DNA from 3 places in the Sphaerisporangium sp. NBC_01403 genome. Region 1 is predicted to be linked to each of the others. Evidence: riboswitches for the same ligand, from Rfam matches in the RefSeq annotation. Region 1 holds a riboswitch; each other region holds the start of a gene.
What was found. Region 1 has a riboswitch for thiamine pyrophosphate ahead of thiO (glycine oxidase ThiO). Riboswitches for the same ligand answer to the same signal wherever they lie in the genome.
Positions count from the first base shown of each region.

Region 2: another riboswitch for thiamine pyrophosphate. It lies ahead of OG589_RS35845 (purine-cytosine permease family protein); the one in region 1 lies ahead of thiO (glycine oxidase ThiO).
Region 3: another riboswitch for thiamine pyrophosphate. It lies ahead of tenA (thiaminase II); the one in region 1 lies ahead of thiO (glycine oxidase ThiO).

Region 1 is NZ_CP109534.1:4,884,588-4,886,846, reverse strand. Features, by position in the region: gene thiO (glycine oxidase ThiO) at 1-1,190, opposite strand, end outside; TPP riboswitch at 1,192-1,304, opposite strand; gene OG589_RS21985 (NAD(P)/FAD-dependent oxidoreductase) at 1,443-2,259, shown strand, end outside.
Region 2 is NZ_CP109534.1:7,971,516-7,973,774, forward strand. Features, by position in the region: gene OG589_RS35845 (purine-cytosine permease family protein) at 1-919, opposite strand, end outside; TPP riboswitch at 910-1,021, opposite strand; gene OG589_RS35850 (NAD(P)/FAD-dependent oxidoreductase) at 1,216-2,211, opposite strand.
Region 3 is NZ_CP109534.1:8,483,871-8,486,129, forward strand. Features, by position in the region: gene OG589_RS38160 (DUF222 domain-containing protein) at 1-602, shown strand, start outside; gene tenA (thiaminase II) at 628-1,311, opposite strand; TPP riboswitch at 1,304-1,415, opposite strand; gene OG589_RS38170 (helix-turn-helix domain-containing protein) at 1,464-2,259, opposite strand, start outside.

The sequences.
Region 1 (2,259 bases):
CAGATCGCCGCGAGGGACGGGCCTTCCTGGCCCGTGTCCGGGCCGGGTCGTACGGCCCGATCACCGCCGGGCCGGCGGGCCCGGTGGCCGTCCCCATCGCCTTCAAGGGCCAGTTCGGCGGTGAGCAGGTCGGCCGTCAGGGGGGAGAGCAGGACACCGCCGCGGTGGTGGCCGGTGGCCATCAGAAGGCCCCCGAGCGCGGTACGCCCGACGACCGGGAGGTTGTCGGGGGTGCCGGGACGCAGGCCGGCGGACATGCCGGTCACCTCCAGCTCGGTGAGGCCCGGTACGAGCTCCCGCGCGTCCCGCAGCAGCTCCCATAGGGCCCCGGCGGTCACGCGGGTGTCGAACCCCATCTCCTCCTGCGTGGCGCCGAGCACGATCTCCCCGTCGCCGCGCGGCACCATGTACGCGCTTGACCCGTGGACCATCCCGCGCACGCAGCGGCCGAGGAACCCCGGAGCGCCGCGCAGCCGCATGATCTGGCCCTTGACCGGGCGCACCGGGGGGAGGACCTCTGGCGGCAGGCCGTCCAGGGCGCCCGACCAGGCCCCGGCGGCCAGCACGACCCGGTCGGCGGCGACCGCCCCGCCGCCCGCCAGCCGTACCCCGCGCACCACGTCGCCCTCGACGGCGAAGCCCGTGACGCGGTCGCCCACCACGCTCACCCCCCGGCGCGCCAGCGCGGCGAGCAGCGCGGCGGTCACGCGGCGCGGATCCACCCAGGCGTCCCCCGGCGCCAGGACCCCGCCGCGGACCGAGGGTGCGAGCATCGGCTCCGCGCGGCGGCACTCGCGTCCCGTCAGGCGCTCCACGGGGAGCGAGAGCTTCTCCATGAAACCGGCCAGCTCGCCGAGCGCCGCGAGGTCGTCCGCGCCGAAGGCGACGTCCAGGGTGCCGTCGGCGCGGTAGTCGAGGTCCACGCCCGCCTCGCCGGACAGCTCGGCGGCGAAGGCGGGCCACAGGGCGAGGGACGCCAGGCCCAGCCGCAGCAGGGGCTCCTCGGTGTAGGTGACCTCGCTCACCGGGGCGAGCATGCCCGCCGCCGCGTGGGAGGCGCCCGACCCGGGCGCGGGGTCGACCACGGTGACCGCGTGACCGCGCTGCGCGGCCCGCCAGGCGACGGAGAGCCCGACGACGCCCCCGCCCACGACGACCACATCCACGTGCGTATGGGGCATGTTTGGCATGTCCACCAAAGGTCCCGCTCCCTTCGCCGGCATGATCCGGATCAGGTCTTTAGCGGTCGAGGGCCGTGAGCCCTCCTCTCAGCCCGGTCTCGCCGGACTCCCGCGCGTGCTGACGGCACCAGCCTATTCCTGCCTCCATACGGCTTGCGCACCCGCTTGAGTGTTCTCATTACTGCCTGTGTGCGATGGTGAGCCAATTCGTTACCAAATCGCCGTTGGCGAGTTACCCGGCTGGCCGCTTAGGGTCAGGTTGTGAATCATGTCGTGGTGGTCGGAGCCGGGCTGGCCGGCGTGCGGAGTGTCGAAGCGCTGCGGGCGCGCGGTTACCGAGGGCGCGTCACTCTGGTCGGAGACGAGAACCATCGCCCCTATGATCGTCCACCCCTGTCGAAGGCCGTGCTGCTCGGCGAGCTGGACTCCACGGTCGTCGACTCCGATCTCGGCGCCCTCGACGTCGACCTGCGCACCAGCGTGGCGGCCAAGGGCCTGCGCGAGGGCGCGCTCGAGACCACAGAGGGCGAGGTGGAGTACGACGGGCTGATCATCGCCACCGGCGCCTCGCCCATCAGGCTGCGCGGCGAGGGCACCCAGCATGTGCTCCGCACCATCGACGACGCCCTCGCCCTGCGCGCCCTGCTGGTGCCCAAGGCCCACGTGGTGGTCGTCGGAGCGGGCTGGATCGGCGCGGAGGTCGCCACGGCGGCCCGCCGCGCCGGGTGCGCGGTGACCGTCGTCGAGGCCGCCCAGTCGCCGCTGGCCGTGGCCCTCGGCACCGAGGTGGGCGCGCGCACCGTGCCCTGGTACGCCGAGGCGGGCATCGACCTCAGGCTCGGCACGATGGTCGGCTCGGTCGACCCGGGCGGCCTGACCATGATGGACGGCTCGTGGATCCCCGCCGACGTGGTCGTGACCGGCGTCGGCGTGCGTCCCACCGTCGGGTGGCTCGCGGGCTCGGGCCTCGAGATCGACAACGGCGTCGTGGTCGACGAGCACCTGCGCACCTCGATGGAGGGCGTGGTGGCCGTCGGCGACTGCGCGAACTGGTGGTCGCGGCGCTTCGGCCGCCGCA
Region 2 (2,259 bases), 3.1 Mb from region 1:
CGCGCCGGTCCACCCTCGGCAGGAGGTTCTGCAGGGACATCGCCGTGGAGTAGACGTTGGCGAACGACTGGTCGGCCTCCCTCAGCACCAGGATGCCGAAGAACAGGCCGCCGAGGGGCACCGCGACGAACGCGTCCCACACGCGGTCGGGGTCGTTGCCGACCAGGGCCAGCGCGAGTATGCCGATGACCAGGCACGCGACCTGGGCGATCGTGTAGCCGCCGACCACCCCCGCGAAGGCCTCCCGGCCCGACCGCGAGTGCCGCGCGTAGTCGGCCGCCACCGGCACCCAGGAGACCGAGAGCGCGATCACGTAGTCGACGGCAGGGGCGAAGGCCTTCCAGTCGCCGCCCCCGAGCGCGGGCGCCTCGCGCAGCAGCGCCACCGCGAGCCACACCATCGCGACGACCACCCCGGCCGTCACGAAGCGGCGGAGCAGGCGGATGGCGCCGAGCGGCCGGATCGTCAGGGCGATGGTGAGCAGCCCGGCCGCCACCACCCAGACCCAGTACGGCACCGAGTCACCGAAGATCGCACGCGCCCCGGTGGCGATCACCCACAGCTCGAAGGCCCCCCAGCCGAGCATCTGGACGATGTTCAGAACCGTCGGGACGTACGACAGCCTGGCCCCGAACAGGCCGCGCAGCAGCACCATCGCCGGCGCGCCGGTGCGCGCGCCGGGCACAGCCGCGAGGCCGACCATCACGGTGCCGATCAGGCTGCCGACCACCGCCGCGAGGACGGCGGCGGCGAGGCTCAGCGGGGTGTCGCCCAGCGGGTTGAGCAGGTACAGGGCCCCGGAGAAGCCGAGGAGGCTCACCCCGAGGTTGGCCCAGAAGGCACCCTGGTCGAGCAGGCCCAAGGTCTTCGGAGGGGCCTCGTCGAGTGTCAGGGGGACCTCGCCGACGGCGGACGTCATCGCACGCTCCCTACGCCGGCATTACCCGGACAGGTTCATGCGGTCGGCAACAGGTCGGTTGCCCTCTCAGCCCGGCGCTCCCGAGCTCCCGCTACGGCTTATGCAGTTAGCGCCCTATCTTGCCTCATCAGACGGCATCTGACCACAGGGGCATGGGATCACGACCGTCTCACGGCTCCGTCCGCCGAAGTACAGCTAAGTGCGTAGCGGTAGCTGTACTTCCCGGCTGTTTCAGCGCACTCAAGCGGTCCTGCTCCGAGAGCAGCAGCGGGGCAGGCTGCAACGGGGCCGTGCCATTAGAAGCGATCCGGGCGGCAACCTGACAGAGCCGACTCAACGGTTCCGTCGACCAACTCCCGCGCGACCAGGCGGCCCACGGCCGCGGCGAGCGTGACCGCCGAGTGCATCACTGCCAAATAGAGGCCGGGGACCTCGGCGACCGGGCCGACGATCGGCTCACCGTCGGCCGGCATTGGGCGCGCTCCGAGTCGGGTGCTGAGCAGCTCGACGCTCCCGGCGCCATGGAAAGTGGACCGGACGGCGGCAAGGGTCCGTTCGGGCGAGTCCGCGGCGGCGATCAGCTGGTCCGCGGCGACCTGCCGAAGATCGAAGTCCTCAGTGTTGACCACGGTGCGGACCAGACCGGCCGGGGCGCGGAGCCGGAACAGCGGCGACGGCGACGGTTCGACCGGGACGCGCACGCCGAGCGGCGCGCCCAGCGCGGCCGTGGCAACTCCGGCCGCCAGCACCACCGTCGCACCGGAGAGGGGTCCTGCTGCCGTCTCAACCCCGGTAATCTGGCCCGCTGTATCCCGGCGGACCGCGGTAACCGGCGTGTCCAGATGTACCCGAGCTCCATGGGTGCGAGCGGCCGCGACCAGCCGCTCGGTCACGCCCACCGAGTCAACAGCGCCGTCACCCGGCGCCCAGACAGCCCACTCCGGAGGCTGCCGAAGGGTGGGCTCGAGCGTCGCCACGGTGGCCGCGTCCACGATCGTCTGCCCGGGCCCGGCGTCCGGCGCACTGCCCTCCCTGGTCCAGCTCAGCGAGCCGGACCAGGTAACCGGGAGTCCCGGCAACTCGGCCCCGAGTCGGTGGTACTCCGCCGTTGCGGTGGCCCGCAGCCCGGCGGCCGGACCTTTACGCACGCCAGACGCTCCGACCCAGGCGAACGAGTCCGCCGTCACGCCGGCGCCTGGCCGCCCGGCGTCGACCAACGTCACCGCGGCGCCCGCCCGGGCGGCGTGATAGGCCACCGATGCGCCGACAATGCCGGCGCCGACGACGACCAAGTCCCCACTCACCGATGAGCTCAACACGTTCACGACCCTAGCGCGCTC
Region 3 (2,259 bases), 3.6 Mb from region 1:
GAGCCTTGCGGGCCGTTGTGGCGGGAGGTGTGCCGGTCGCTGTGGCTGGAGCTGCCGTACGGCGCACGCACTGGCTGGCCATGCCGTACGCGACCTGGAACGGCGAGGCTGAATGGCCCGGGCAGGTGCAGGGGTTCGGGCTGGTGACCGCATCGCAGGCGCGGGAGTTGGCCGGTCATGCCCGGCGCTGGGTCGCCACCCGCGACCCCGAGGGCCAGATCGTGCTGCACGGGGAGATCGCTGTCACCGGAGCCGCCCGTGCGCAGATCGTGCCCGTCCTCAAAGCGGTCCGGCAAGTAGACGATCTTCCCCCGTCCGAAGCCGGCTACCGTCCATCCGCGACGTTGGACGCCAAGGTCAGAGCGCGTGATGGTACTTGCCTGGCGCCCTCGTGCAACCACTCGGCGTGGAGCGCCGACGTGGACCACACCCGTGCCTACGATCAGGGTGGACCCACCGCCTATGGCAACCTGGCCGCGCTCCACCGGCGCCACCACCGCATCAAGGGCACCGTGCCCGGCGTCCATGTCCACCAGTCACGCCCCGGCCGGCTGGTATGGCTAACCCGAACCGGCGACATCTACCAAACCGGGTCACCATAATCACCGCAAGGCCGCCCAGCCACCTTCAGATGGGCCAGGATTCCTGGTGCCAGGCGGCGTTCCAGAACATCCATTCGTAGCGGGAGGTGGTGATGAAGTGTTCCTGGGCTCGGAGGCGCTGGCGGGGGGTGGACTCTTCCCCGGCTCGGTCGGTCAGGGCCACCACGCGGCGGACGACGCTCTGGAAGGCCTCGTCGCCGTAGGTGGCGATCCAGCGCCGGTAGAGAGGGTCGGGTGACGACTTGGCCAGCAGCGCCTCGCCGACGCGGGCGTAGATCCAGTAGCAGGGCAGCACCGCGGCCAGGCCGTCGAGGAACGACCCGCCGTACACGGTGGCCAGCAGGTAGCTCGTGTACGCGCGGGTGGTCGGGCCCACCGGTAGCTCCGCGGCCTGTGCCGACGAGCCGCCGAGCTGGGCCATGAACTCCGCGTGCATGTCCTGCTCCGCCGCGATCGCCCCCACCGCGTCGCTCGCGAAGGCCCGTACGTCGTCCTCGGTCGGTGCCTTGGCGGCGCACAGGGCCAGCGCCCGCGCGTAGTCCCGCAGGTAGTGGGAGTCCTGCACCACGAAGTGCCGGAAGGCCTCACGCGGCAGCGTGCCGTCGACCAGCCCGGTGATGAACGGATGGTCCAGGATCGCGGTGTAGATCGGCTGGATGGCCTCCCACAGCTCTTCGCTGTAAGAAACGGTCGGCTCGAACGTCGTCATCACAACAACTCCCTACGCCGGCATGACCCGGTCAGGTTCGAGCGGTCTGCGGCCGCGCCAGCCGCACTCTCAGCCCGGTGCGCCGGACTCCCGCGATGTCGTGGTCGAGGCTAACGCACCCCGTTGCCGCAACGGTTCAGGGGGGATCGCCATCAGGGGACGATCACCAGTTTGGGGCGTTGGTCGCGGATGCCGAGGAGCTCTCGTACGCGGGGGAGTGGCCACGCGAGCTGGGTGGCGAGTGTGGCCATGGTGAGGTCGGTGTCCGCCGCCGCCAGGTCGAAGGCCTGCCGCAGGAGCACCGGGTGCTCCCCCGGGTAGCCGGTGATGGGCTCGCTGGCGAAGCCCGGCTGGTCGCGGAGGGCGCCGAGACGTTGGTACGCCCGGCTCGCCGAGGAGTCCGAGAGCAGCCCGACCTCGCGGCAGCGGTAGAGCAGTGAGCTGATCGAGACGCCCCACACGTGCTTGAGCTCGGCCAGCCGGCGCAGGTCGAGGCGCCGGGGAAGCTCGGGCAGGATGCTGTCGCGCGGGGTCAGGAACTCGGCCGCGAACGTGTCGGCCTCGCGCTCCTGCTGGACGTCCCCGGCGGCCGTGTCGCCGTGCAGGACGAGATGGCCGAGCTCGTGGGCGGCGGTGAAGCGGTAGCGGTGGATGTCGTCGAAGCGGTTGGCCGTCAGGACGACGATCGGCCGGGGCAACTGCGAGGTCGAGAAGGCGTCGACCGTGGTGGCGTCCTCGTCGGGCGGGGGCAGGACCACGACGATGCCGTGGGCCTCCATGTGGCGGACGAGATGCGAGATCGGCCCGGTGCCGAGCCCCCAGTGCCGCCGAAGCTCCCGGGCGGCGGCGGCCGGGTCGCGTGGCAGCTCGACCCCCGAGTGCACCTCGCCGCCCGAGAAGCCCGGCAGGTCGACGTGCGGCAGCCGTACGCGCTTCTCCAGCGCGTGG